Regions from separate parts of the Mycobacterium sp. Panama NTM2 genome, predicted to be linked through region 2. Evidence: predicted binding sites of a transcription regulator. Region 2 holds the regulator's gene; the other holds the start of a gene.
The links. Region 2 encodes LexA, which represses DNA repair genes until DNA is damaged. Its sites were predicted from a motif close to CGAACANNTGTTCG; they were not measured.
Positions count from the first base shown of each region.

Region 1: the regulator LexA is predicted to act here: its motif matches at 9,938-9,951, upstream of cofD (2-phospho-L-lactate transferase).

Region 1 is NZ_CM135953.1:1,415,202-1,430,045, reverse strand. It holds gene ACXYX3_RS06890 (rubredoxin) at 19-201, opposite strand; gene ACXYX3_RS06885 (rubredoxin) at 198-371, opposite strand; gene ACXYX3_RS06880 (alkane 1-monooxygenase) at 368-1,507, opposite strand; gene ACXYX3_RS06875 (APC family permease) at 1,837-3,312, opposite strand; gene ACXYX3_RS06870 (FAD-dependent oxidoreductase) at 3,391-4,764, shown strand; gene manA (mannose-6-phosphate isomerase, class I) at 4,709-5,935, opposite strand; gene ACXYX3_RS06860 (TobH protein) at 5,941-7,035, opposite strand; gene ACXYX3_RS06855 (phosphomannomutase/phosphoglucomutase) at 7,032-8,417, opposite strand; gene ACXYX3_RS06850 (DUF3499 domain-containing protein) at 8,497-8,916, opposite strand; gene ACXYX3_RS06845 (metallopeptidase family protein) at 9,048-9,470, shown strand; gene ACXYX3_RS06840 (WhiB family transcriptional regulator) at 9,475-9,738, opposite strand; gene cofD (2-phospho-L-lactate transferase) at 10,168-11,154, shown strand; gene ACXYX3_RS06830 (coenzyme F420-0:L-glutamate ligase) at 11,151-12,494, shown strand; gene ACXYX3_RS06825 (NUDIX hydrolase) at 12,491-13,039, shown strand; gene ACXYX3_RS06820 (hypothetical protein) at 13,124-13,993, shown strand; gene manB (mannose-1-phosphate guanylyltransferase) at 14,032-14,844, opposite strand, start outside.
Region 2 is NZ_CM135953.1:2,120,923-2,135,766, forward strand. It holds gene ACXYX3_RS10110 (DUF349 domain-containing protein) at 1-318, opposite strand, end outside; gene ACXYX3_RS10115 (DMT family transporter) at 489-1,364, shown strand; gene ACXYX3_RS10120 (class III extradiol ring-cleavage dioxygenase family protein) at 1,389-2,075, shown strand; gene miaA (tRNA (adenosine(37)-N6)-dimethylallyltransferase MiaA) at 2,072-2,986, shown strand; gene dapF (diaminopimelate epimerase) at 2,991-3,866, shown strand; gene hflX (GTPase HflX) at 3,912-5,324, shown strand; gene ACXYX3_RS10140 (molybdopterin guanine dinucleotide-containing S/N-oxide reductase) at 5,314-7,593, opposite strand; gene ACXYX3_RS10145 (acyl-CoA dehydrogenase family protein) at 7,723-8,898, shown strand; gene ACXYX3_RS10150 (LGFP repeat-containing protein) at 9,036-11,117, shown strand; gene lexA (transcriptional repressor LexA) at 11,137-11,844, opposite strand; gene ACXYX3_RS10160 (LysM peptidoglycan-binding domain-containing protein) at 12,053-12,541, shown strand; gene nrdR (transcriptional regulator NrdR) at 12,699-13,163, shown strand; gene ACXYX3_RS10170 (PhzF family phenazine biosynthesis protein) at 13,170-13,862, opposite strand; gene ACXYX3_RS10175 (alpha/beta fold hydrolase) at 13,920-14,844, opposite strand, start outside.

The DNA of each region.
Region 1 (14,844 bases), 710 kb from region 2:
CCGGCCACGAAGGTGCGTTCACGGCCGCGAAACCTCCACCATGTCGAAGTCGGACTTGGCTGCGCCGCAGTCCGGGCAGCTCCAGTCGTCGGGAATGTCGTCCCAGCGGGTGCCCGGGGCGATGCCGTCCTCGGGCCAGCCCTTGGCTTCGTCGTACTCGAAGCCGCACTGCACGCACACGTAGAGCTTGTAGTCGGTCACTGGTTCACTCCTATCGGTTCGAAATCGATCTTCTCGCGCACCGCACAGTCGGGGCAGGCCCAGTCGTCGGGAATGTCGTCCCACGCGGTGCCGGCCGGAAACCCCTCGCGCGGAGCACCTTTGGCTTCGTCGTAGACGTAGTCGCAACCCGGGCAGCGGTAGGTGCTCATGCGGCGGGCACCCCGTAGTGGGCCCGCATCCGCGGGTGGACGTTGGCACGCGAGACGTCGCCGTCGTAGTGGGAGATCACACGGTGGTCCATCACTTTTCGCCACAACGGCGGGAAGTAGGTGAGCGCGATCATCGATGCGTACCCACTGGGCAGGTTCGGCGCGTCGGCCATGCTGCGCAGCGTCTGGTAACGCCGCGTCGGATTGGCGTGATGGTCGCTGTGGCGCTGCAGGTGGTAGAGGAACAGGTTGGTCACGATGTGGTCGGAGTTCCAGCTGTGCACCGGCGCGCACCGCTCGTAGCGGCCGTTCGCGTTCTTCTGCCGCAGCAGCCCGTAATGCTCGAGGTAGTTGACGGTCTCGAGCAGCGTGAAGCCGAAGACTGCCGAGATCACGATGAACGGGATCAGCCCGACGCCGAACACCGCGATCAGGATGCCGTAGAGCATCACCGACATCGCCCACGCGTTGAGCACGTCGTTGGACCAGTGCCACTTCGACTTGCCGGCCCGCTCCAGACGCTTGGCCTCCAGCTCCCATGCCGAGCGCAGGCTGCCGAAGATGCTGCGCGGCAGGAACTCCCAGAACGTCTCACCCAGCCGGGCCGACGCCGGATCCTCCGGTGTCGCGACGCGGACGTGATGGCCCCGGTTGTGCTCGATGTAGAAGTGGCCGTAGCAGGTCTGCGCCAGCGTGATCTTCGAGAGCCACCGCTCGAGCGAATCCTTCTTGTGCCCCATCTCGTGGGCGGTGTTGATGCCGACGCCGCCGAGCACGCCCACCGACAGTGCCAGTCCGATCTTCGCCGGCCACGGCAGCCCGCCGTCGAAGCCGAGCCAGCTCAGGTCGGAGGCGGTGAACAGATAGGCGCCCAGGATCACGCTGGCGTACTGGAACGGGATGTAGACGTAGGTGCAGTAGCGGTAGTACTTGTCGTTCTCCAGCCGCTCCATCACCTCATCGGGCGGATTCTGACCGTCGGGCCCGAACTTCAGGTCCAGGGCGGGCAGCAGAATGTAGAGCAGGATCGGGCCGATCCACAGCGGAATCTGCGCCGCGCCGTGCCAGCCCCACTGGTTGAGGGCCCACACCAGCGGCAGCATGACGAACAGCGCCGTCGGCGCGATCAACCCCATCAGCCACAGGTAGCGCTTCTTGTCGCGCCACTCCCCCAATTCCGGGCTCTGGGAGCTTCCGTTCAGTTCCTGTGTGGTCACCCGAGTGCCTCCTCGCTGTGAGTGCGATCACCTGTCGAGTTTGACTATAAAGCTGTTTTTGTCACCCGTCTAGACACGAAACCTACTTTTGTAAAGATCACCCCGTTCCGCGGGCGCGCGTGTCTGCACACAGTCGCCCCGCGTGTCGTGTGCGTGAGCGCGCGCTCGAGCCCGCCGAGCGCGCACGAAATGCCAGAGACCACGGCGCGCCGACGTACCCACAGCGCCCGCTCGCGGAACAGCGAGAGTCAGCCCCGGCGGGCGACCAGTGAATGGCGCCGGCCGTACAGGAAGTACACGACCACGCCGACAGCCATCCAGATCAGGAACCGGATCCACGTCAACCCGGTCAGGTTCAGCATCAACCACACGCACGCGATGATCGACAACACCGGCAGCACCGGCACCCACGGCGTCGTGAACCCGCGCTTGAGATCGGGCCGCGTCCGCCGCAGCACCAGCACCCCGGCCGACACCAGCACGAAGGCGAACAGCGTGCCGATGTTCACCATCTCTTCGAGCTTGCCGATCGGGAACACGGTCGCGGTGACCGCGACGACGGCGCCGACCAGCAGCGTGATCCGCACCGGGGTCCCGTGCTTCCCGGTCTTGGCCAGGCCGCGGGGCAGCAGGCCGTCGCGCGACATCGCGAACAGCACCCGCGTCTGACCCAACACCAGCACGATCACCACGGTCGTCAGCCCGGCCAGCGCGCCTATCGAGATCACCTTGGCCGCCCAGTCCACGCCGTTCAGCGCGAACGCGGTCGCCAGGTTCTGCGTTTCGGCGTCGCGCAGCTGCGTGTAGCTGACCATGCCGGACACCACGACGGTGACCGCGACATAGAGCACGGTCACGATGCCCAGCGAGGCAAGGATGCCGCGCGGCACGTCGCGCTGCGGATTCCTGGTCTCCTCGGCCGTCGTCGCGACGATGTCGAAGCCGATGAACGCGAAGAACACGATCGACGCGCCGGCCAGCAACCCGTACCAGCCGTAATGGCTGCCCTCGGCGCCGGTCAGCAGTGAGAACAGGGACTGCTCGGTGCCCGAACCGCCCTCGCCCGCTTCGGCGGGCGGGATGAACGGCGTGTAGTTCTGGGTCTTGATGTAGAACGCGCCGACGATGACGACCAGCAGCACCACGCTGACCTTCACCGCGGTGATCGCCAGGCTGACGCCGGCCGAGAGCTTCGTGCCGTAGGCGAGGATCGCGGTGACGAAGCCGATGATCAGCAGAGCCCCCCAATCCACCTCCAGCCCACCGACGTTCGCGACGCCGCCCCCGAAGCCGAAGACCGTGCCCAGGTAGCTCGACCAGCCCTTTGCGACCACGGCCGCGGCCACCGCGAACTCGAGGATCAGGTCCCAGCCGATGATCCACGCGACGAACTCCCCGAACGTCGCGTAGGAGAACGTGTAGGCGCTACCCGCCACCGGCACTGTCGAGGCGAATTCGGCGTAGCACAACGCGGCGAGCCCGCACGCGATCGCGGCGATGATGAACGAGATCGAGATCGCCGGGCCGGTCAGGTTGGCCGCGGTGGACGCGGTGATCGTGAAGATGCCGGCGCCGATCACCACCGAGACACCGAAGACGGTGAGATCCCACCAGGTCAGGTCCTTGCGGAGCCGGGTGTCGGGCTCGTCGGTGTCGGCGATCGACTGTTCCACCGACTTGGTACGCCGCTTGTTCGTGGCCCGTTCCGCGGACTCCTGCGTCATCAACGTCCTCGTTTCGTCATCGCTTCTGCGGGAATGTACCCACAACCCCTCTTAAAATGACCCTCAATGGCACCTCTCATGACACGAACCCATGCGATCGTCATCGGCGCCAGCCTCGGCGGGCTGTGCGCGGCCAAGGTGCTCTCCGAGACATTCGAGCGAGTCACCCTCATCGAGCGCGACGATCTTCCCGACGGGCCGGCCAATCGACCGGCGGTTCCGCAGGGCCGCCACGTGCATCTGCTCATGGCTCGTGGCGCCAAGGAGTTCGAAGCGCTGTTCCCGGGACTGCTCGACGACATGGTCGCCGCGGGCGTGCCGATCCTGGAGAACCGGCCGGACTGCATCCACTTCGGCGCGGCCGGCCACGTCCTGGGCACGCAGCACCGGCTGCAGAACGAGTTCACCGCGTATGTGCCGAGCCGGCCGCACCTGGAGTGGCAGATCCGCCGGCGCGTGCTGGATCTGCCCAACGTCACGTTGGTCAACGACAGTGTCGACGAACCCGTGTTCGACGGGCGTCGTGTCACCGGTGTGACGGTGGCAGGCGAGACCATCGACGCCGATCTGGTGGTCGACGCCACCGGACGGGGCACCCGCTTGCCAGTGTGGTTGGCACAGTGGGGTTTCGACCGACCAGCCGAGGACACCGTCGACGTGGGCATCGGCTATGCCACCCACCAGGTGCGCATCCCCGACGGTCTCATCGCTGAGAAGGTCGTGGTCGCCGGCGCATCGCGAGAGCAGCCGCTGGGCCTGGGCATGCTGTACTACGAGGACGGCACCTGGGGGCTGACCACGTTCGGGATCGCAAAGGTGCCGCCGCCGAAGGATTTCGAGGGCATGTGCGAGCTCGCCGACGAGATCCTGCCGGCGCACGTCAGCGCCGCGTTGCGCCAGGGTGAGCCGATCGGCGAGCCCGCGTTTCACAAGTATCCGACCAGCCGGTGGCGACGCTATGACAAACTCGACCGTTTTCCCGAGGGCATTCTGCCGTTCGGCGATGCGGTGGCGAGCTTCAATCCGACGTTCGGTCAGGGCATGACGATGACGTCGCTGCAGGCGGGTCACCTCCAGCGCGCGCTCGACGAACCCGGTGACAGTCTGGGGCTGACGTTCGCGAAGGCGACGACGAAGACGACGTGGCCGGTGTGGACGATGAACGCGATCGGTGATCTGGTACTACACCGGGCAGAGGGTCCGATGCCGTGGTGGTACCGCCCGGTAGGATCGCTGTTCGACCAGTTCCTCGGGGCGGCGGAGACGGATCCTGTTCTGGCCGAATGGTTTCTGCGCCGGTTCAGCCTGCTCGACACTCTCTACATGGTGCCGTCGGCGAAGCTGGTGGGCCGCACCGTGCGTCACAACATGCGGTTGTGGGCCGCTGAGAAGAAGGCTAGAGGCCGACGGTCACGCGAAACAGTCGCGTCGGCTCCTGCGACATCAGCCTGATCGGCCCGTCGTCGGCCCCCACCCATGCCGCCGCGCCGCGCTGCAGCGTCACCGCGGACGACTTCGCGTGCACCGTCGCCGACCCCTGCGTGCACAGCAGGATCTGGGGCCCGTCGTGGCGGGTGGGTGCGTCGATCTCGTGTCCGAGCTGCTCGCCGTCGAGGGCGAGCACGGACACCGCGAATTCCGGTGCGGGCGTGGGATAGACCAGCTCGGCGCCGTCGCGGACCGGATCGGGTGAGACGACGATGTCGACGGCGGGGGTGAAATCGAGAACCCGCAACAGCTCGGGAACGTCGACGTGTTTGGGCGTCAGCCCGCCACGAAGAACATTGTCGGAGTTGGCCATCACCTCGACACCGACCCCCTGCAGGTAGGCGTGCAGGTTGCCGGCGGGCAGGTAGATCGCCTCACCGGGTTGCAGCGAGAGCCGGTTCAGCAGCATCGACGCGAGCACGCCCGCGTCACCGGGGTAGCGCTCGCCGAGCTCCAGCACGGTCTTGGCTTGCCGCTCGAATTCCTGTGCGCCCGAACGCAGGTAGTTGATCGCGCCGTCGAGCACCGCGGGCACGAGGACGTCGAGATCGGGTTGCGGGAACGTGATCCATGTCGTGAACAAAGCGCGCAGGCCGTCGGCGTCGGACTGGCCGGACAGCAGGTTGATGAACGGGTCGAGCTCGGCGACGCCGAGGGCGCGCATCAACATCACCGATTGGGCGGCCGGAGCGAAACCGGCCAGCGCCTCGAACGGGCTGAGCGCGACGATGATCTCGGGTTTGTGGCTGCGGTCCCGGTAGTTGCGGGTCGGCGCGTTGACGGGGATCCCCATCCGCTCCTCGCGGGCGAAGCCCTCGATCGCCTGCTCGGTGCTGGGGTGCGCTTGCAGCGACAGCGGTTCGTCGGCGGCGAGCACCTTGACCAGGAAGGGCAGCGAGTCACCGAACCGACCCCGAACCACCTGTCCCAGTTCGCCTTCGGGATCGGCACGCAGCGCGTCGAGCAGCGAGCGGTCGCCGTCCTCGGTCTGCAGGTGCGCCGGGTCACCGGGATGGGCACCGAACCACAGTTCGGCTTCGGGATGCGGGGTGGGGCTGGGCGCCCCGGTGAATTCGGCTATCGCGGTCCGCGAACCCCACGCATAGGTCCGCACTGCGCCCCTGAGCAGATGCACTCGCCTCAACCTCGAATCAGACGCTGGTAGACGGCCGCCATCTCCAGGCGGACCGCCAGCAGCGCCAGTTGTTGCTCGGGTCGGCTGGTACCGGGCATCGTTGTTGAGCCCGGCCCCTCCTCTCCGACTCCCCCGAGTTCCGGTACGTCGTTCGCATTGAGCACGGAGACGTCGTCAAAACCACGCAGCCGCGCCGAGACGGCAGGCCGATCCTCATCCGAGGTCAGCACGATCGTGCGCGCGCGGTTCGGCAGCGGCCCGTCGAGTTCCTCGTCGTGGAAGATGGACACCTCACCACGGTCGCGTCCCCACCCTGAGCCCAACGCCACCAGCACGTCGGCCAGCCCCACGCCGGCCACGGTCTGCTGCGCCACCCGCAGCATCACGGTGCAGGCGTGCCGGGCGAGCGTCAGCGTGGCGGGAGTGTCACCGGCGAACACGACGTCGCGGTCGAGCATGCGCTGGGTCAACTCTTTGGCCGGGTTGGTGAAAAGCTCACGCGCAGCACTGTTTCGGAAAGCCTCGGCGTCCAGGTCGTCGGCCAGGGCGGCGAGGTCGACACGGACACCGGGGGCGACCACCTCGAGCGCGGCCAGACCGGCGGCGAGGTAGCGGGCCAACGTGAAATCGTCGGGCACCGGCAACCGCGGCGGCAGCGCGACCGAGCGTCCGGCGGTCGCGTCGCGCAGCGGCCCTTCGTAGGGGGCGACGACGATGACGCGGGCGCCGCGGCGCACCGCGGTCGCGGCGGCGGTCACCAGCGCAGGATCGGCTGGATCGTCGCCGGCGACGATCAGGACATCGAGGGCACCGATCCACGGCGGCGCCTCGGTGGCGATGACCATCGGCGCGGGCAGGGAGCCGCCGAGCACGGCAGCGAGCATCGAGCCTGCGGTGGAGGCTGTTCCGCGGCCGGCGACCCAGACCACGGTGCGCGGCGGCGCATCGGAGCGCACGGAGTCGAGGTCGCCTTCGGACAGCGCCGACGCGGTGGCACGCACCTGCGCACCGGCCATGGACGCAGCACGCAGCAGCCCGTGCCGATCCGCGGCCAGCAGGCCCTCGGTGTCGTCGAGGTCGACCACCGCGGTGGCCGTCACGTGAGCTCCCCGGCTCCCTTGGTGATCAGCGCACCGATCTCGTCGACCAGTGCCGCCACCTCCTCGGGGGTGCGGGCCTCGGCGTTGAGCCGCAGCAGCGGCTCGGTGTTCGACATGCGCAGGTTGAACCAGCTGCCGTCGCCGAGGTCGACGGTGACGCCGTCGAGGTGGTCCATGGCGTGCACCCGGGAACCGAACGCCGCCAGGACCGAGTCGACGACGGCGGGGGCGTCGGTGACGGTGTAGTTGATCTCGCCGGACGATTCATAGCGCTCGTAGTCGGCCATGATCTCCGACAGCGGTCGGTCCTGCTCACCGAGCGCCGCGAGCACGTGCAGCGCGGCGAGCATGCCGGAGTCCGCACCCCAGAAGTCGCGGAAGTAGTAGTGCGCGGAGTGCTCGCCACCGAAGATCGCGCCGGTCTCGGCCATCAGCGCCTTGATGTAGGAGTGTCCGACACGCGAGCGCACCGGTGTGCCGCCGCGCTCGGTGACCAGCTCGGGCACGGCGCGGGAGGTGATCAGGTTGTGGATCACGGTCGCGCCGATCTCGCGGGTCAACTCGCGGGCGGCGACCAGCGCGGTGACCGCCGACGGGGACACGGCCTGGCCGCGTTCGTCGACCACGAAGCAGCGGTCGGCGTCGCCGTCGAACGCCAGCCCGATGTCCGCTCCGGTTTCGAGGACGAAGCTCTGCAGGTCGACGAGGTTGGCCGGGTCCAGTGGGTTCGCCTCGTGGTTGGGGAAGGTGCCGTCGAGCTCGAAGTACAGCGGTGACAGCGTGATCGACGCAATCGGGCCCAGCACGCCGGGGGTGGTGTGGCCGGCCATACCGTTGCCGGCGTCGACGGCGACCTTGAGCGGACGCAGCCCACTCACGTCGACCAGTGAGCGCAGGAAGTCGCCGTAGTCGGCGAGCACATCACGGTCGGACGCGGTGCCGCGCGGACCGTCGTAGTCGGGCACGCCGGCGATCACCTCGTCGCTGATGGTGGTGAGCCCCGTGTCCTTGCCGACGGGTTTGGCGCCGGCGCGGCACAGCTTGATGCCGTTGTAGGCGGCCGGGTTGTGGCTGGCGGTGAACATCGCCCCGGGGCAGTCCATCAGCCCGGAGGCGAAGTAGAGCTGGTCGGTCGAGGCCAGACCGATGCGGACGACGTCGAGTCCCTGCGCCATCACGCCCTCGGCGAACGCGGCGGAGAGTACCGGCGAACTCTCCCGCATGTCGTGGCCGATGACGATCTGGGTCGCTCCGTCGCGCACCAGCCGGGCGAACGCGGCGCCCACCTCGGCGACGAAGTGCTCGTCGATCTGCTCGCCCACGAGTCCGCGCACGTCGTAGGCCTTGATGACGCGCTGTACCGCCTCGGCGGGCCGGGACATGTGGGCTCCTCACGCTGACGTGCTGACCAGTGCTGCCAGCCTAGCCGTCGGAAACCGCGCGCACGGCCGCCACGGTGATTCAGTCCGGCGGGTCCGGCAGTACCCGCAGATGCCCGCGTCGACGCCCGGTGGGCTCGGGTCGACGCACGGGCGGTGCCATCAGCGCGCCGCTCTGGGTGCCGGTGACGGGGTCGGTGAATCCGGTGAAGCCGGCAACAGGTCCGGCCGGCGCTTCCCGGCCTTCGCGTACCGCGTCGGCAAGCGCCACGAGGTCGTCGTCGTCGGGATGGGACGGCAGTGGACCGGCGTGGCGAACCAGTTCCCAACCGCGGGGGGCGGTGATGCGCCCGGCGTGCATGACGCACAGATCCCAGGAATGCGGCTCGGAGACGGTGGCCAGGGGGCCGACGACGGCGGTGGAGTCCGAGTAGACGAACGTGAGCGTCGCGACCGCGTAGTGCGGGCAGCCTGGACGGCAGCAGCGACGGGGAACATTCACGAACGGAAGGTTATCGTCTGTGTTCGTCCGCGCCGCGGCGGACACGCGAGCCGCGGGGGGCCCGAAGCCCAACCGTTACGATCTTTTTCGTGACCGGGCGCAATCATCGAGGGTCCCGGCGTGGCCGTGGGATGCGGGGACCGCTGCTGCCGCCCACCGTTCCGGGCTGGCGCAGCCGCGCTGAACGTTTCGACATGGCGGTGCTCGAGGCCTATGAGCCGATCGAGCGGCGGTGGCAGGAGCGGGTGGCGTCGTTGGACGTCGCGGTCGACGAGATCCCGCGGCTGGCGCCCAAGGATCCGGACAGTGTGCAGTGGCCGCCGGAGGTCGTCGCCGACGGGCCGATCGCGCTGGCGCGGCTGATCCCTGCCGGGGTGGATGTTCGCGGCAACTCGACGAGAGCGCGAATTGTGTTGTTCCGCAAGCCAATCGAGCGACGGGCCAAGGACACCGTCGAGTTGACCGACCTACTGCATGAGCTTCTGGTGGCGCAGGTCGCCACGTATCTGGGCGTCGAGCCGTCCGTCATCGATCCGACGATCGACGACGAGTAGCCGCCTAGATGATGCCGCGCTTGATGCGCCGGCGCTCCCGCTCGGACAGTCCACCCCAGATGCCGAAGCGCTCGTCGTGGGCCAGCGCGTACTCGAGGCAGGCGTCTTTGACCTCGCAGCCCTGGCAGATGCGCTTGGCTTCGCGGGTCGAGCCGCCCTTCTCCGGGAAGAAGGCCTCGGGGTCGGTCTGAGCGCACAGCGCGCGCTCCTGCCACTGGTCCTCGTCGGTTGCCAGCTCGTCATCGATCGGGTCGGGCACCACGCTCAATTGCGGGCGTCCCCCGATGCTTGCCGCCACCGGATCGGTCTGGATGTGCGGTGCACTCCCCACCGAGCCGAGGAGCCTGCTGTCGAAATGAACCGAATTGCCGAAATCGGCCTGTTCAAAAGCCATTGTTCCCCTCCTCCACAGGTCTCGTAGATCCGTTGTATGCCAGCCCACTATTTCTAAGTGTGGCCACCCAATTCGAACAAGTGATCGAATCTCGGTCTGCGACACCGGAACCGGCCGGAGAACCGCGAATGACACTGCTGTGATTACACACGCGTTAGCTGCCTCGGTCAAGCGCTGGAACAGGAATTCATACCATTCCGTGACTCGAATACGGCGCGTCGCGCTGTGGCGTGTCTGTCACGTTGCCGATCCGGGCACCTCCGGGGGGCGGGCCGCGGCGGCGTGCGCCTAGTGTCGGTCGGTGTGAAGGTCACTGTTCTGGTCGGCGGTGTGGGTGGCGCGCGCTTCCTCCTGGGTGTCCAACATCTACTGGGCTTGGGGCAGTTCAGTACTCACGATACCGATGAGCACGAAGTGACTGCTGTGGTCAATGTGGGCGACGACGCCTGGATGTTCGGCGTCCGGATCTGCCCTGACCTCGACACCTGCATGTACACCCTGGGCGGCGGGATCGACCCCGAGCGCGGGTGGGGGCACCGCGATGAAACCTGGCACGCCAAGGAGGAACTCGCCGCCTACGGTGTGCAACCCGACTGGTTCGGCCTGGGCGATCGCGATCTGGCCACCCACCTGGTGCGCACCCAGATGCTGCGCGCGGGCTATCCGCTGTCGCAGGTGACCGAGGCGCTGTGCGCGCGCTGGAATCCCGGCGCCCGGCTGCTGCCGGCCAGCGACGACCGCAGTGAAACCCATGTCGTGATCATCGATCCGGCCGACGGAGAGAAGAAGGCCGTCCACTTCCAGGAGTGGTGGGTCAGGTACCGCGCCCAGGTGCCCACCGAGAGCTTCGCGTTCGTCGGCGCCGACAGTGCCACTGCCGCACCGGGTGTCACCGACGCGATCGAGGGCGCCGACGTCGTGCTGATCGCACCGTCGAACCCCGTCGTCAGCATCGGCTCCGTCCTTCGGGTCGGCGGCATCCGGGCAGCGCTGCGCGCCACCCCGGCCCCGGTGATCGGCTACAGCCCGATCGTGGCAGGAAAGCCGTTGCGCGGCATGGCCGATGCATGCCTGTCGGTGATTGGGGTGGACAGCACGTCGGAGGCGGTCGGTGCGCACTACGGCGCCCGCGCGGGTACCGGCATCCTGGACGGCTGGCTGGTCCACACCGGTGACGACGCGGTGATCGACGGCGTCGCGGTGCGGTCGGCGCCCCTGCTGATGAGCGAACCCGCGGTCACCGCGGAGATGGTGCGCGCCGGTCTGGATCTGGCAGGCGTGACACTGTGAGGGACCACGGCACGTCGGCGCGGCTGGAGCTGCTGCCGGTCCAGGGGCTGCCGGAGTTCCGCCCCGGTGACGATCTGGGCGCCGCGATCGCCGAGGCCGCGCCCTGGCTGCGCGACGACGACGTCGTGGTCGTCACCAGCAAGGTGCTGTCCAAATGCGAGGGTCGCATGGTCGACGCACCATCCGATCCGGAGCTGCGAGACACGCTGCGCCGCAGGCTGATCGACGGCGAGGCGGTGCGAGTCCTGGCGCGCAAAGGCCGCACGCTCATCACCGAGAACGCGCTCGGGCTGGTGCAGGCAGCGGCGGGGGTGGACGGCTCGAACGTCGACAGCCACGAACTCGCGCTCCTTCCCGTCGATCCCGACGGCAGCGCCGCCGCGCTGCGGGCGGCGTTGCACGAGCGGCTCGGCGTGCGCGTCGGCGTCGTCGTCACCGACACGATGGGCAGGGCGTGGCGCACGGGACAGACCGACGTCGCGATCGGCGCCGCCGGGCTCGAGGTGTTGCACGGCTATGCGGGCGAACACGATCAGCACGGCAACGAGTTGATCGTCACCGAGATCGCGGTCGCCGACGAGATCGCCGCGGCCGCCGATTTGGTGAAGGGCAAGCTGACCGCGGTCCCCGTCGCGGTGGTGCGCGGGTTGACGGTGCGCGACGACGGGTCGACTGCCCGCAATCTGGTCCGCGCGGGTGAGGAGGACCTGTTCTGGCTCGGCACCGAGGAGGCGATCGCGCTCGGTCGCACGCAGGCTCAGCTGCTGCGCCGGTCCGTGCGCAGCTTCAGCGACGAGCCGGTGGCGCCCGAGCTGATCGAGGCTGCTGTCTCCGTGGCGCTGACGGCGCCCGCGCCACACCACACCCGCCCGGTGCGCTTCGTCTGGGTGCGTGACATGGCGGTACGCACCCGGTTGCTCGACGCGATGAAAGACCAATGGCGCGCCGACCTTCTGGGCGACGGCCGCGACCCCGCCGCGGTCGAACGCCGAGTCTCGCGCGGTCAGATTCTCTACGATGCACCGGAATTGGTGATCCCGTTCATGGTGCCCGACGGAGCGCACAGCTACCCCGACGCGCATCGCACCGCGGCCGAGCACACGATGTTCACCGTGGCCGTCGGTGCGGCGGTGCAGGGCCTGCTGGTGGGGCTCGCGGTGCGCGGGGTGGGTAGCTGCTGGATCGGGTCGACGATCTTCGCTGCCGATCTCGTGCGCACGGAATTGGATCTGCCGGCGGAGTGGGAGCCGTTGGGGGCCATCGCGATCGGCTACGCCGCCGACGGGCCGGCCGCGCCACGCGATCCGGTGCCCACCGACGGTCTGCTGCTCGAGCGATGAGTCTGCACCAATCGGCGATCGACACCCTGACGCGGTGGCAGCCGGCCGATCCGGCGCAGGAGTCGATGCGGCACGCGGTGCTGGCGTTCCTCGACGCGAACCCGAAGGCATGCCTGCGTGAGTCGGTGCCCGGGCACATCACGGGCTCGGCGCTGGTGCTCAACCACGAGGGCACGCATGCCCTTCTGACGCTCCACCCACGATTCGGCCGCTGGCTGCAACTGGGCGGGCACTGCGAACCCGACGATCCCACGCTGGTCGCCGCGGCGCTGCGGGAAGCCACCGAGGAGTCGGGCATCGCCGGATTGACCATCGACGACTTGCCGACCGCGATCCACGTGCACCCGGTGACGTGTTCGCTGGGGGTGCCGACGCGCCACCTCGACGTGCAGTTCGTCGTGCGCGCGCCGGCAGGGGCGCACGCCGAGATCAGCGACGAGTCGCTCGATCTGCGGTGGTGGCCGCTCGATGGCCTGCCCGGCGGCAGCGATTTCGGCCTGCGCCACCTAGCCGCCCTCGCCACGCCCCACTCCTCCGCGGAATAGCATTCCTGGCTGCGAAATTCTGGTTATCCACAGCCGTGGCTTCTCACGTGCTGGGGGCGCGCGCTCAGGCGCCATGCTCTTCCCATGGGGGAAGTCATCGTCGGTTCGCACGCTGTTCTCGCCGGCACCATCACGCGCGCGGCCTTGCGGTGGAACTATCGCGCGATCTATCCGGACATCTATCTGCCGAAAGATGTCGAGCCCACATTGGCCCATCGCACAACGGGTGCGTGGCTGTGGTCTCGTCGCCGTGGCGTGATCACTGGACGGGCGGCTGCGGCTCTGCACGGGGCACGGTGGATCGACGATGACACCCCAGTCGAGGTGCTGTGGGCCAACAATCATTGCCCTGCCGGCATCATCACCCGGCGAGAACGTATCGCGCCCGGTGAGATCTTGTGGATCAACGGTTTGCCCGTCGCCACGCCCGCCCGCACGGGCCTCGATCTCGGCCGCTACCTCCCACGCAACGCCGCCGTGGCGCATCTCGACGCTCTCGCCGCTGCGACGGCCATCACGGCTGATGAAATCCTCGACCTCACCTACCGATACAAAGGCCGGCACGGCGTTCGACGCTGCCGCGACGCAGTCGACCTGATGGATGCAGGCGCGCAGTCACCGCAGGAAACGCGACTGCGACTTCTGCTGATCGACAGGGGTTTTCCCCGACCGCAGACGCAGATCCCGGTGATCGACGAGAACGGTCACACATTCGCCTACCTCGACATGGGTTGGGAGGCGCTCGGCATCGCTGTGGAGTACGACGGAGACCATCACCGGACAGACGTCGATCAGTATCGATGGGACGCGCGGCGCCTCCGCAGAATCGCAGACCAGGACTGGATCGTCGTCAGGGTGATGGCGGGCGATCGCAACGACGAGATCATCAGCTGGGTCAAGCAGGCATGGGCACGGCGCCAACGAGAAGCCATGGCTGCGAAAAGGCCGGCATAACAGCCAGGAATGCTATTCCGCGCTCGCCGCGGCAGACTCTAGATGTCTGTCGAGAAGCGGATGCCGCCGTCGGGAATCGTGATGCCCGGCCACACCCGGGCGCCGCGCAGCAGCTCGCAGCGGGCCCCCACGTCGGCACCGTCGCCGATCACACCATCGCGGATCAGCGCCCGCGGCCCGATGTGTGCGCCGAAGCCGATGATCGACCGCTCGATCACCGCGCCCGCACCCACTTTCGCGCCGTCGAAGATCACCGCACCGTCGAGCCGTGCGCCGCCGGCGATCTCGGCACCACGGCCGATCACGGTGCCACCGATCAACAGTGCACCCGGCGCCACCGATGCGCCGTCGTGCACCAGGGACTCACCGCGATGCCCGCCCAGAGCCGGCGACGGCGCGATGCCACGCACCAGGTCTGCCGAGCCGCGCACGAAGTCTTCCGGCGTGCCCATGTCACGCCAATAGGTGGAGTCGACGTAGCCGCAGACCTTCTTGCCGTCGGCGAGCAGACCCGGGAAGACCTCGCGCTCCACCGACACCGCGCGACCGGTGGGGATCTGTTCGATGACCGAGCGCTTGAACACGTAGCAGCCGGCATTGATCTGGTCGGTCGGCGGGTCTTGCGTCTTCTCCAGGAAGGCCGTCACCGTGCCGTCGGATTCTGTTGGCACGCAACCGAATGCGCGGGGATCGCCGACGCGGACCAGGTGCAGCGTCACGTCGGCGTCGGTCGAGGTGTGCGAATCCAGCAGTGCGCTTAGGTCGCATCCACTCAGCACGTCGCCGTTGAAGACGACGGCGGTGTCGTGGCGCAGCTTGGACGCCACGTTGGCGATACCGCCTCCGGTGCC
Region 2 (14,844 bases):
ATCGTCGAAGCGGCGGCCGAAGTGCGCGTAGGCGGCTTCGGCATCGCCGGCCTGCCACGACCCGATCTGCCGCTCCCCGGCAGCGGTGATCAGCCACACCGTCCCGTCCGGGTCGACGCGGCCGAAACGGTGGGGATCGCTGGACGGCACCGTCGCGACGACCGGGGCGGCCGCCGGTGTCGCCGGGCGCGGAACGGGACGTGGCGGGCCGGGTTTGGGTCGCGCGCTCGACGGGCCGGGGCGCGGCGGCGAGGCCGTCGCAGAGCCTGTCTCGGGTACACCGGTGTCTGCGGATTCGCCCGGGCCGGTCGTCGTCATGTCATTACCTCGTGTCTCCGCGCGGGTCCCGCGCACCTGCCGCGCAACGCGGCGCCTGAAGATGGTGTGAACGCTATTCAAACAGGTCGCCCGGCGCTGCGCCCACGGCTTCGCCTCCACGGTCTCTAGGCTCGGTGCGAAATCGAATCGGGTGGGTCGGGAGGTGGTCGATGGCGAAGGCGGAGATCGCCGCCGTGCTGGCGTTGGCCGCGGCTCTGTTCATTGCCATCGGCGACGTCATCCACCAGCGCAGCGCCCACGACGTGACCGACGAACCGGTCGGCCACGTCGCTTTGTTCAGCCGGCTGCTCCGCGATGGGCAGTGGTGGCTGGGCAGCGGGGTCGCTGCCGTCGGCTTCGCGCTGCAGGCCGCCGCGCTGGGCCTGGGATCGGTGCTGCTGGTGCAGGCGCTGCTGGTGACCTCGCTGCTGTTCGCGCTGCCGATCAGTGCGCGGCTGGCGGGCCGGCGGGTGACCAACTGGCAGTGGTTGTGGGCGGCCCTGCTGGCCGCAGCGGTGGCCGTGATCGTGACGGTGGGCAATCCGACCGAGGGCGCGTCACGGGCGTCGCTGCACACATGGGTGTGGGTGGTCGCCGTGCTGGGGCCGGTGCTGGCGTTGTGTCTGCTGGTCGCGCAGGTGACCTCACCCACTGTCAGCGCGGTGCTGCTGGCGGTGGTCTCGGGCGCGCTGTGGGGGTTGTTCGCGGTGTTGACCAAGGCGGTGGTGACCCGCCTCGACCTGGGCAGCTGGGCCGGGATCGGCATGCTCGTGCGGACGCCCGAATTGTATGTGTGGGCGGCGGTCGCCATCGCTGGCACCGCGATGCAGCAGGCCTCGTTCCGGTCCGGGGCGTTGACGGCGTCGCTGCCCACGATGACGGTCGCCGAACCGGTGGTGGCCGGCGTGCTGGGCGTCGTCGTGCTCGGTGAGACGCTGCACCCCGGCGAGGCCGGGGTCTTCGTCCTGGTCGTCGCCGTCGTGGTGATGGTCGTCGCGACCGCGGCACTGGCCCGGGGGGAAGCGGCCACACGAGAACCCGGCTGAGCCGCGCCGGTTAGGTTGGTGTCCGTGCTGACCGCCATCGCGATCGTGCCGTCACCGCCGGTCATGGTTCCCGAACTGGCCGGGGCGGCCGCCGCCGAGGTCGCCGATCTGTGCACCGCGGCAGTGACGGCGGCCGGCCGCCTGCCCTCCCGCTGGGTCGCCGTCGGCGTGGCGGCCGAGGACGCCGTATACGGGCCCGACACGACCGGCACCTTCGCCGGGTACGGGGTGGACGTGGCGATCCGGCTGTCCGGCGCGGCGGCCGGCGAACCCGAACCCCTGCCGCTGTGTGCGCTCATCGCGGGGTGGCTACGCGGTCTCGTCGCTGGTTCGGCTTCGGTCGAGGTGCGCACCTGGACCGCGGACACGCCGTCGGCGGCCGCGGTGGCCGCCGGCCGGGAGCTGCGGCGCGAGCTCGACGCCACGCAGGAGGCCGTCGGAGTGCTGCTGGTCGCCGACGGAGCCAACACCCTGACCGCGGCCGCACCCGGCGGGTACGACCCGGACTCCGTGCCGTTGCAGGCCGCTCTCGACGACGCGCTCGCCGGGGGCGACTGCGCAGCGCTGGCCGCTCTGCCCGACGGCATCGTCGGCCGGGTCGCCTACCAGGTGCTCGCCGCCCTCGCCGAACCCGATCCGAGCGCCGCCGAGCAGCTCTACCACGGGGCCCCTTACGGTGTCGGCTACGTCGTGGGCGTCTGGACCCCGTGACCCGGCCGCTGGCGATCATCGGCCCGACCGGCACCGGCAAATCCGCCCTCGCGCTGGCCGTCGCCGACCTGATCGGCCACTCCGTCGAGGTGGTCAACGCCGATGCGATGCAGCTCTACCGCGGAATGGACATCGGCACGGCCAAGCTGCGCCCCGACGAACGCCACGGGATCCCGCACCACCAGCTCGACGTGCTCGAGGTGACCGAGACCGCGACCGTGGCCCGCTACCAGCAAGCCGCATCCGATGACATCGAGGCGATCCTGGCCCGCGGCGCGGTGCCGCTGATCGTCGGCGGCTCGATGCTCTACATCCAGTCCCTGCTCGACGAGTGGTCGTTTCCCGCCACTGATCCGGATGTGCGGGCTCGGTGGGAGGCGCGGTTGGCCGAGGTCGGAGTCGCAGGACTGCACCGGGAGCTCGCGACGGTGGACCCCGCCGCGGCGGCGTCGATTCTGCCCAGCGACGGGCGGCGCATCGTGCGTGCCCTGGAAGTCGTCGAGTTGACGGGCCGGCCGTTCGCGGCGTCGGCGCCCACCATCGGGGCGCCGCGATGGGACACCACGATCGTCGGATTGGATTGGCCCCGCGACGTTCTCGATCACCGCCTGGCGCAGCGTACCGACGCCATGTTCGCCGCGGGCCTGGTCGACGAGGTGCGCGCGCTGACCGAACGTGGTCTGCGGGACGGCGTCACCGCGGCCCGCGCGCTCGGCTACGCACAGGTCCTGGCCGATCTCGACGCCGGCGGCGACGGCACGACCGCGCGAGTTCCCACCTTCGTCGGTACCCGCCGCTACGTCCGCAGGCAGCGGTCGTGGTTCCGCCGCGATCACCGCATCACCTGGCTCGACGGCTCCTCCGCCGATCTCGCCGACAGCGCAGTGCGCATCTGGCGGGACGTATCCTGAGCCAGTGGAGTTCGCCAAAGGTCACGGCACGCAGAACGACTTCGTCGTGCTGCCCGACCTGGCGGCCACGCTGACGCTGGCACCCGCCGCCGTCGCCGCGCTGTGCGACCGCAGACAGGGTCTCGGCGCCGACGGCGTGCTCCGCGTGACCACCGCGGGCGCGGCGCGAGCAGCAGGTGTGTTCGATCGGCTGCCGGAGGGGCTGAGCGACGGCGATTGGTACATGGACTACCGCAACGCCGACGGGTCGATCGCCCAGATGTGCGGTAACGGGGTGCGGGTGTTCGCGCACTACCTGCGGGCGAGCGGGCTCGAAACCCGCGACGAGTTCGTGGTCGGATCGCTCGCGGGGCCGCGCCCGGTGGTGCTGCACGCCGTCGACGCGGTGCGCGCCGACGTCACCGTCGAGATGGGCAAAGCCAATGTGCTCGGCTCGTCCACGGCCACCGTCGGCGGACGGTCGTTCGCCGGCCTCGCCGTCGACGTCGGCAATCCACACCTGGCCTGCGTCGACCCGGGGCTGACCGCAGAGGCGCTGGCCGCCCTGAACGTGGCGGCGCCGGTGAGCTTCGACCGCGAACAGTTCCCCGACGGAGTCAACATCGAGGTGCTCACCGCCCTGGACGCCGATTCCGCCGTCACCATGCGTGTGCACGAGCGCGGCGTGGGGGAGACCCGTTCCTGCGGGACCGGCACCGTCGCCGCCGCGGTCGCCGCGCTGGCCCAGCAGGGCGCGCAGACCGGCGAGGTGAGCGTGCACGTCCCGGGCGGCGCCGTCACTGTCACCGTCACCGACGCGAGCAGTCACCTGCGCGGACCATCGGTCCTGGTCGCCCGTGGCGAGCTCGCCGAGGAATGGTGGGCCGCGCATGGACGTTAAAGCGGGTGCATGAACAGTGTTCTCCGTGCGAACCTTGATTCGCCTATGACGTATCCCGAATTCCGCAACGACACCCCCAGCCTTGGTGAGCTGGCCCTCGAAGAGCGCTCGGCCCTGCGCCGCGTGGCCGGGCTCTCCACCGAACTGGCCGACATCTCCGAGGTCGAATACCGCCAGCTGCGCCTCGAACGCGTGGTCCTGGTCGGCGTCTGGACCGAAGGCTCCGCCGCCGACGCCGACGCCAGCCTCGCCGAACTGGCCGCGCTCGCCGAGACCGCGGGCTCCGAGGTGCTCGAGGGCCTGATCCAACGCCGCGACAAGCCCGACCCCGCCACCTACATCGGTTCCGGCAAGGCGGCCGAGCTGCGCGAGATCGTCGTGGCCACCGGCGCCGACACGGTCATCTGCGACGGTGAGCTGAGCCCGGCCCAGCTCAACGCGCTGGAGAAGGTGGTCAAGGTCAAGGTCATCGACCGCACGGCCTTGATCCTCGACATCTTCGCCCAGCACGCGACCAGCCGGGAGGGCAAGGCGCAGGTCTCGCTCGCACAGATGGAGTACATGCTGCCCCGGCTGCGCGGCTGGGGTGAGTCCATGTCCCGGCAGGCGGGCGGCCGGGCCGGCGGCGCCGGCGGCGGCGTGGGCACCCGCGGCCCCGGTGAGACGAAGATCGAGACCGACCGCCGGCGCATCCGAGAGCGGATGGCCAAGCTGCGTCGTGAGATCAAGGACATGAAGAAGATCCGCGACACCCAGCGCAGCGGGCGCAGGCGCAGCGAGGTGGCGTCGATCGCGATCGTCGGCTACACCAACGCCGGCAAATCCAGTCTGCTCAACGCGCTCACCGGAGCCGGCGTGCTGGTCGAGAACGCATTGTTCGCGACCCTCGAACCCACCACGCGCCGTGGACACTTCGACGACGGACGACCGTTCGTCCTGACCGACACGGTCGGATTCGTGCGGCACCTGCCCACCCAGTTGGTCGAGGCATTCCGCTCGACGCTGGAGGAGGTCGTCGACGCCGAACTGCTGGTGCACGTGGTCGACGGGTCCGATGTGAACCCGCTGGCCCAGATCAACGCTGTGCGCGCAGTGATCAACGACGTGGTCGCCGAGTACGGCATCGCGGCGCCGCGAGAACTGTTGGTGGTCAACAAGACCGACGCTGCCAGTGGACTGATGCTGGCCACGCTGCGCCGGGCGCTACCCGAGGCGGTGTTCGTCTCGGCGCACACCGGCGACGGACTGGACCGGCTGCGGGCCCGGATGGCCGAACTCGTCGAACCCACCGACATGGCCGTCGATGTGACGATTCCCTACGACCGCGGGGACCTGGTCGCGCGGGTGCACTCCGAAGGCCGCATCGACGCCACCGAACACATCGAGGCGGGCACCCGGATCAAGGCCCGGGTGCCGGTCGCGCTCGCCGCCGGACTGAGCGAGTTCGCTACCTTCTGACGATCCGCGGCGGCTGATGTGCGCGCACCGGAGGCGGTGTCGCGGTGTACTTCTCGATGTCGACGAGGACGTGTGCGCCAGTACAGCCATGCGCCAGCGATGACGTGCCGATGTCGTCGGTGAGCACGTTGGGGTTGCCGTGCACGCACATCGCATCGGGATCCGCGGGGTCGATCGGGTCGTACCACGCCCCGGTCGACAGTTGCACGACCCTCGGCCGCACCCGGTCATCGATGAGCACTCCGGCCAGGCACGCGCCGCGGTCGTTGAACACCCGCACCACGTCGCCGGTGTTCAGTCCGCGGGCCTGCGCGTCCGACGGATGCATCCGGACAGGTTCGCGCCCGGCCACTTTCGAGTCCTGGCTCGCCTTTCCTCCGTCGAGTTGGCTGTGCAGCCGGGCTGCGGGCTGGTTGGCCACCAGGTGCAGCGGATAGCGCTGGGCGCGTGGACCGCCGAGCCATTCGGCGGGTTCGAACCACGCCGGATGCCCCGCGCAGTCCGGATACCCGAAGCCGTCGATGTCAGTGGAGAAGATCTCGATCAGCCCGCTGCGCGTGCCCAGCCGGTGCGCGACCGGGTCGGCGCGAAAATCGGACAGCAGGGTCAGGCCGTCCTCGACCGGGAGCTCCAGCCGCCCCGCCGACCAGAATTCGTCGAACGTCGGCACGGTGAAATCCAGTGTCTGTGACCATGTCTCGTAGAGGTGGTGTAGCCACTGCGCCGACGTCCGACCTTCCGTGAAAGCCTCTTCGACATCGAGGGCGGCCGCCAGCGCGGCGAAGGTGTCGTAATCGTCGCGTGCGTCGGCATAGGGCTCGGTCAGCCGCGGCATCGCCATCAGCACCGGATCGTTGCGAGAACCGGAGAAGTCGTCGCGCTCGAGGAACGTCGTCGATGGCACGACGATGTCGGCGTGCCTGGCCATCGCCGTCCAGTACGGCTCGTGCACCACGATGGTGTCGACCCGGCCCAGCGCGCGACGCAGCCGCGGAATGTTCTGGTGATGGTGGAACGGATTGCCGCCTGCCCAGTACACGAGCCGGATGTCGGGATAGGTGAGCCGTAACCCGTTGTAGTCGAACGGCTCTCCCGGGCGCAGCAGCATGTCGCTGATGGCCGCGACGGGGATGAACGACGTGACGGGGTTGAGGCCCTGCGGGAGGCGGGGCAGTGCACAGCGCAGCGGCGGCAGCCCCGGCTCGTTCATCGACCCGTAGCCGTGGCCGAATCCGCCGCCGGGCAGCCCGATCTGCCCCAGCATCGCGGCCAGCGTCAACCCCATCCACGGCGCCTGCTCGCCGAACCTGGTGCGCTGCAACGACCAGCTGACCGTGACGATCGTGCGGTGCGCGGCCATCTGGCGGGCCAGCGCGATCAGGTCCTGGGCGTCGAGGCCACAGAGCGCGGCCGCCCACTGAGGCGATTTGGGTACGCCGTCGTCGCCGCCGAGCAGGTAGTTCTCGAAACGCTCGTACCCCGTGCAGTAGGTGGCGAGGAATCGGCGGTCGGCCAGCGATTCTGTTGCCAGGACGTATGCCAGAGCCAGCATGATCGCCACGTCGGTGCCGGGCACCGGCGCGAACCAGTCGCAGGGTCCGTCGACGTCGTCGCGCAACGGCGAGAACGACACGATCCTGCCGCCACGCGCACGGAAGCGGTGCAGCGCGTCCCGGGCCGGATGTGCCGTCGTCCCACCGTGATTGACGCCGGTGTTCTTCAGCGCCACCCCGCCGAAGCACACCAGCAACTCGGTGTGCTCGACGATGACGTCCCAGGCGGTGGACCGCTTGAACAGATCGTCATGGGTGCCCACCACGCGCGGCATGATCACCCCGGTCGCGCCCAGACTGTAGGAGTGCCGGGAGAACGTGTACCCGCCAAGGCAATTCAGGAAGCGATGAACTTGGCTCTGCGCATGATGGAAGCGGCCGGCGCTGGCCCAGCCGTATGAGCCGCCGTAGAGGGCGGTGTTGCCGTATCGGTCGATGACACGGCGCAGTTCGGCGGCCAGGAGTTCGGCGAGCTCGTCCCAGCTGACGGCGACGAAGTCGTCGGCACCACGGTGGTCGCTCGGTCCGGGGCCGGCCTCGAGCCAACCACGGCGCACCGCGGGGCCGGTGATGCGCGACGAGTGACGGACCGACCCGGGCAGATTGCCCAGCGCGGGCGACGGGTCGGTGTCGCCGGCGATCGGGGCCACCGCGGCGACGTCGCCGGCCTCGACGGTGGCGCGGAATGCGCCCCAGTGGGTGAGGCTGGTGCCCATGGGCCCGAGTGTAGGGCGGGCGTGTGCAGGAAAGCGCGCCGGATTCTCCGCGCCGCCGTGCGACCAACCATCCGGTTGGGTGGGGTAGCGTGGCGGCAACGATTCCGATCACCGACGCGAGGAACCTCCATGGGCTCTGCAGCCGAAAAATCCGTCATCGCCTACGAGCGCACGCTGTTCGAACCGGAGCACGAGATGTTCCGCGACTCCTTCCGCACGTTCCTCGAGCGCCACGTCGCGCCGTTCCACGATCAATGGGAGGCCGACAAACTCGTCGACCGCAGCGTCTGGGTGGAAGCGGGCAAGCAGGGATTCCTCGGCATGGCGGTGCCGGAGGAGTACGGCGGCGGCGGAGTGACCGACTTCCGCTACAACACCGTCATCACCGAAGAGGTCACCGCCGGCCGTTACAGCGGCCTGGGCTTCAGCCTGCACAACGATGTGGTGGCGCCCTACTTCATCCGGCTCGGCACCGAGGAGCAGAAGCAGCGCTGGCTGCCCAAGTTCTGCAGCGGCGAGTACATCAGCGCGATCGCGATGACCGAACCCGGCACGGGCAGTGATCTCCAGGGCATCAAGACCCGGGCCGTGCGCGACGGCGACCACTACGTGCTCAACGGTTCCAAGACCTTCATCACCAACGGCATCCTGTCCGACCTGGTGATCGTCGTCGCCCAGACGGACCCGGACAAGGGCGCGCTCGGCTTCTCGCTGCTGGTCGTGGAGCGCGGTATGGAGGGATTCGAGCGGGGTCGCAAGCTGGACAAGGTGGGCCTGGACGCCCAGGACACGGCCGAGCTGTCGTTCACCGATGTGAAGGTGCCCGTCGAGAACCTGCTCGGCGAGGAAGGCCAGGGGTTCATCTACCTGATGCAGAACCTGCCGCAGGAGCGCATCAGCATCGCGATCATGGCCGCGGCGGCCATGGAAGCCGTGCTCGCCGGCACGCTGCAGTACACCAAGGAGCGCAAGGCGTTCGGCAAGCCGATCGGCAGCCAGCAGAACAGCCGCTTCCTGTTGGCGGAGCTGTCCACCGAAGCCACCGTGGTGCGCCTGATGGTCGACGAGTTCATCCGCCTGCACCTGGAGGACAAACTCACCGTCGAGCAGGCGGCGATGGCCAAGTGGTACAGCACGGAGAAGCAGGTCCACCTCATCGATCGCTGCCTGCAACTCCACGGCGGATACGGCTACATGCGCGAATACGACGTCGCGCGCGCCTATCTCGACGCCAGGGTGCAGACCATCTACGGCGGAACCACCGAGATCATGAAGGAGATCATCGGCCGTAGCCTCGGCGTGTAGCCGCTCAGTGGCATTTTCGGTGCACTGTCGGCGAGGTGACTTGGTAAACGGAGTCCACTGACGCAGAGTGAACGCACGCGGTAATTTCTCGCTGAACCGTGATGGAGTACATCAGTCGCCGACCACGGGGAGGATGAATGACCCGGCAGCCGATGCTGCGTCGACGTGGGTCCAGTCGTTGGGCGCTCGGATTGCTGGGGGTCGCCGCGGCGCTGCTCCTCTCGCCTGTCGCCACCGCACAACCCGACGTCGACGCCGGCAACGCGATCACCGCCACATGGCAGGCCACCGGCGGTGAGACCGGCCCGCTGGGGCCACCCAACGGCGACGTCTACCCGGTCGGGCCGGGTTTCGCCCAGAACTTCGCGTCGGGCAAGGTGTTCTTCACCCCGGCAACCGGTGCGCACTTCATGCAGGGCGCCATCCTGGAGAAGTACGAGTCGCTCGGCGGCGCCGCAGACAGCGATCTCGGGTTTCCGACCATCGACGAGGGGCCCGGACGCGCGCCCGACAGCCGCAACAGCACGTTCAGCGCGCCGGACAACCCGGTCATCTTCTGGACGCCGAACACGGGCGCGCACGTCGTCCGCGGCCCGATCAACGCTGCCTGGGATCAACTCGGAGGCTCGTCGGGAGTCCTGGGTGTCCCCGCCGAGGACGAAACGTACGACGGTGCGGTGGTGACGCAGAAGTTCACCGGTGGCCAGATCTCCTACGACGGACGTACCAAGACCTTCACCACCGACCCGGCCGACCTGGCCGGGCAGCTCACCGATCTCTCCGTGCCGGACGACCCGGTCTCGGCGATCAACGCCGCCCGCCGGGCCGCCGGGGGTCCGCTCGGTCCGTTGGGCGCCAGCGAAGGAGAGCCCTACAAGATCGGTGCCGACGGTCTGGGTCAGGACTTCGTCAACGGCAAGATCTTCTACAGCCCGGCCACGGGCGCGAACGTCGTCACCGGTCAGGTACTCGCCAAGTACGAAAGAGTGGGCGGCCCCGAGGGAGACCTGGGATTCCCGATCACCGGCGAGAAGGACGGCGGAGTCGCTCCGGCGAGCCGCATGAGCAGCTTCGCCGCAGCGGACAAGCCGGTGATCTTCTGGACTCCCGACTACGGTGCCGTGATCGTGCGGGGCGCCATGAACGCCGCGTGGGAGAAGCTCGGCGGGGCCACGGGTGAGCTCGGTGTCCCGGTCGACGATCAGACCCAGAGCGGGGACGAGATCACCCAGAAGTTCAGCGGCGGCGCGATCACCTACGACACCGCCACCAAGCGGTTCAGCACCGAACCGCCGAACCTCGCCCAGCAACTGGCCGGTCTCGAGGTTCCGGGAGAGCAGGCGGCCGAGGCCACCCCCGCGGCGCAGGGGGACTCCGGTTCCGGTTCCGGGGTTCGGTGGACGTGGTGGTGGCTGCTGGCGATCATCCCAATTCTGCTGATACTCGCGGTGGTCGGGCTGGCGGTTGCCCGGCGTCGACGCCGCGAGCACGACGACGCATACGCACTGCCTGCCTACGACCGGGATGATCTGGATGACCGGGATGGCCTGAACGAGGGCCACGACCACGACTACGAGCCCGCGAACTCCGAGGTGGGGGAGGACGCGTTGTTCGGCGACCGCTACGCGCGGGAGGGTCTGGGGTCGGTGACCCCAGCCGGCGGCCATGAACCGAGTGGGCTGAGCCTGTGGGGGCTCGGTGAGTCGACCGCCACCGACCAGTCCGAGCCGACCGATCACGGCGACGATCCCTTCGTCGAGCAGGACGACCCCGATGCGATCGACACCGCTCCGACTCGGGTTCAGTCGGCGCCCGAACACGACTTCGTGCAGCCGGCGGCAGAAGAGTCCCCAGCTGACGAGCAGGTGTACGACGCGCCGGTGACGGTGGACGACCACGATCCTGACCGCGATCACGACGCCGCCACGTCGGCTCTGACCGCCGCCCCGTTGATCGCTCCGATGCTCGAGCGGGACGAGGTCACCGACACCGGCAGGCACGCCCGCATCGACGACGACGACATCGCACCGATGGGCACGGCGCTGCATCTGCCCCTCGACGATCCCGACGCGATTCCCGACGGGTATCCGATCAAGGCCGACACCAGATCAGGTCTGTACTGGAGTCCCGGCAGTGCCGATTACGACGAGGTGCGGGCCGAAATCTGGTTCGCCACAGAGGAGATCGCGCGCACCAACGGGTTCGTCCGCGGAGGCTGACGAACCCCGTCGGTGACGGTCAGATCTTGCGGATGACGGTCACGACCTTGCCGAGAACGGCAGCGTCGTTGCCGGGGATGGGGTCGAACGCCGGGTTGTGCGGCATGAGCCAGACTTGACCCTTGGTTCGTTTGAACGTCTTGACGGTCGCTTCACCGTCGATCATGGCCGCGACGATGTCACCGTTGTCGGCGACGTTCTGCTGCCGCACGACGACCCAGTCGCCGTCGCAGATCGCTGCGTCGACCATCGACTCACCCACGACCTTCAGCAGGAACAGGGAGCCCTCCCCGACGAGCTCCCGGGGTAGCGGGAACACGTCCTCGACGGCCTCCTCCGCGAGGATGGGACCGCCGGCCGCGATGCGTCCGAGCACCGGCACGAACGTGGGCTCCGGCAGCGTGTCCGAGCCGGAGACCTCCGTCGTGATGACCGGAGGCGCCACGACCTCGTCGAGGCCGCGCACGTCGACGGCCCTGGGACGGTTGGGATCCCGACGCAAATAGCCCTTGCGTTCCAGCGTGCGCAGTTGGTGTGCCACCGATGAGGTCGACGTCAGGCCGACGGCGTCGCCGATCTCCCGAATGCTCGGTGGGTAACCGCGGGTGGTCACCGAAGAACGGATGACCTCGAGGATGGTGCGTTGACGTTCGGTCAGGCCTGACCCGCGGTCACGTCGGTTGGCGGAGTCCGGACCGGCCGTGGTGTCGCTGCTGTCGTCGCTCATGGTCACGAATGTAACGCGCGACGCACGCGTAATCAAACATGTGTTCGAGGCGTGTCGTCCGGTACCTGATCGGGAGGATGTGGCCGGATCGACGTGTCGGTGCCCTCCGTTAGCGTTCGCAACAGTTCGATCACGTGTTCTATTCATCGAACACATGATCGAGTAAGGTTCGAACACAAGAGCGAATCCCGGAGCGAAAGGCAGTCAGATGACCGTTCTCCACACGCCCGATGTCCGTCAGTCCGCAGGCCGGTGTGCCCGTCCTGTGCGGATCGGCCCGGCCAGCGCGGCCGCGCTGAACGGGCGGACCGTCAGGGCGCGCCGGCAGCGCCGCCGCCAGCGGCCTGGAGGCGCTCCGCTGCAGTACCGCGGCAGCGGCGTGCTCGTGTCGCGGGCCTCGCATCGCCGCCGTCCCATCACGCCCGCGGCCACGGTTCTGCTGGCGCTCGTGGCCGGGGCGATCACGCTGTGGCTGGGCCTGGTGGCTCAGGCCGGTGGCGTGGTCGGGCCGCAGGCAGAGGTTCCTGGCCGGCTGGCAGTCGTCCAGGTGCACACCGGAGAGTCGTTGCAGCAGGTCGCTCAGCGCGTCGCTCCGCATGCGCCGGTGACCGATGTGGTCGCCCAGATCCGCGAACTCAACCAGCTCGAGACGGTCGCGCTGACCGCCGGTCAGACGTTGATCGCACCGATCGCCTGAGCGCGGACGAGCAGTCTCGCCGGTAGGCAGCGCCGTGGCGATCGTGGACATCTCGGTCTGGAACGCGCCGATGGGTCCTGTGCTGAGCTGCGTGCCGTCGCCGCAGGTACGCTCGAAGGCGTTCGAAGTGGTCCGTCGGTGCGGTGAAGGAGCGGTGGTGCACTGTCCGTTCTGCCGTCACCCGGATTCTCGGGTCGTCGATTCCCGAGAAACCGATGAGGGCCAGGCAATCCGCCGTCGCCGCTCGTGTCCTGAATGCGGGCGCCGGTTCACCACGGTCGAAACCGCTGTGCTGGCGGTGGTGAAGCGCAGCGGCGTCACGGAACCGTTCAGTCGCGAGAAGGTGATCAAGGGTGTGCGGCGGGCCTGCCAGGGACGGCAGGTCGATGACGACGCACTCAATCTGCTGGCGCAGAAGGTGGAGGACGCCGTGCGCGCCACCGGATCTCCCGAGGTGCCGAGTCACGAAGTGGGACTGGCGATCCTGGGTCCCCTGCGCGATCTCGACGAAGTGGCCTACCTGCGATTCGCCTCGGTGTATCGGTCCTTTTCCTCGGCCGAGGATTTCGAGCGCGAGATCGAGGCTCTGCGTGCGCACCGCGAGGTGTCGGCGAACGGCTGAGGCCGCTCAGTCGAGCTCGCGGTGGCCGTCCTCGACCACCCGCCCGGCCACCCGCACCCATCCTTCGGGGCTCCACACCGTGTGGATCACCGAGCCGCGGCCCTGCACGATGGTCAAGTCGCGGCTCAGGTATTCAGTGATACGCACGGCCGCTGCGCCCGTCGCCTCGTCCTCGCGAATGCCGAGCCCCGGGGCGAACATCCGCGACTGAATGGCGCCGGCATCCCGGTCGCGCCAGGTCCACAGGTAGTACTCGTCGGCATCACCGTCGCCATAGTCGTCGGGATCGGCGGCGGCCAATGACTCGAGGTCGTCGATGTCGTAGATCGCGAACTCCGGGGCCCATTCGGCCCGTGCGCTCACCGTGGTCAGGGCATCGCTGTACTCGACCTGGACGAGCCCGGCAGGCACCTGCAACGTCCGGATCGGTGTGCCCCGCTGCTTGAGCCACCATGCCGCACCGACGGTCGGATGCCCGGCGAACGGCAACTCGGTGGTCGGAGTGTGGATATGAGCATGCGCCGTGCGGCTGCCGGACTCGGGCATGGTGACGAAAATCGTTTCGCTGTAGCCCAATTCGGCTGCAATGCGCTGGCGGTCCGCAGGGGACACGGTAGCGGAGTCGATGACGCCCAGCGGGTTACCGAAGTCGCCCTGCTCGTCGGTGAAGACCCGCAGCACAGTCACGTCGATGGCCATGAACCGATGCTACGACGAGGACGCGCCGTGGCGGCGACGCTGAGACGACAGTCCTGCTCAGGTGGCGCTGCGCTCGTCGGCGCCCATCGCATCGAGCACCGCGACGCGGGTGTCCACCGAGCCCGACAGAGCGCTCTCCTCGATCCCGGTTCGCAGCAGCGAGCGCAGATACTCCTGGTCGTACACCGCGGGCTGGGTGCCGTCGATGAACTTCTCGACCACCTCGACGAAGCGGTCCGGATCGTCGTGGAAAGGGAAATGCCCGGAACCGGGGAAGATCTCGAGTTGTGAGCCGGGCATGGCGGTGTGGGCCATCTCGGCATGTCCGACCGGAATCACCGAATCGCCGCTGCCCCAGATCAATTGCACCGGGACAGATTGCGTCAGATAGCAGCGGTCGAGCATCGTGACGACCTGGCCGCGCCAATCCACGACGGCGCGCAACGTCCGTGCGAAAGCCGACGAGGCCGTTGGCTCCGGCAGATCGGCGAGGATCCGCAGCATGTCCGGGATGTCGCGACCCGCGCCGGTCGACCCGAACAGCGCACCGCCGAGCCGACCCGCGAGCTGTAGCGCCGGCAGCACCAACGGCAGGCGCAGCAGCGCAAGAGCTTCGGTACCCAGCGGCAGGGACGCCAGCCGCAGGGCGATGTTGACATCCTTGGTCACCCCGCCGGCGCCGACGAGGATGAGCCGATCGACCAACTGGGGGAACTGGTAGGCGAACTGCATCGCGACGCCACCGCCGAGCGAATGCCCGATCACGGTCGCGCTGTCGATACCGAGCACACTGAGGAGATCCCGCATTCCGTTGGCGTATGCGGCGACAGAGTAATCTGCGCGCGGCTTGTCGGACTTCCCATGGCCGAGGAGATCGGGCGCGATGACCGTGAAGCGCTGCGCCAACGCGGTCTGCACCGTGCTCCACGTCGTGGAGTTGTCACCGATTCCGTGGATCAACAGGATCGCCGGCCCGGAACCG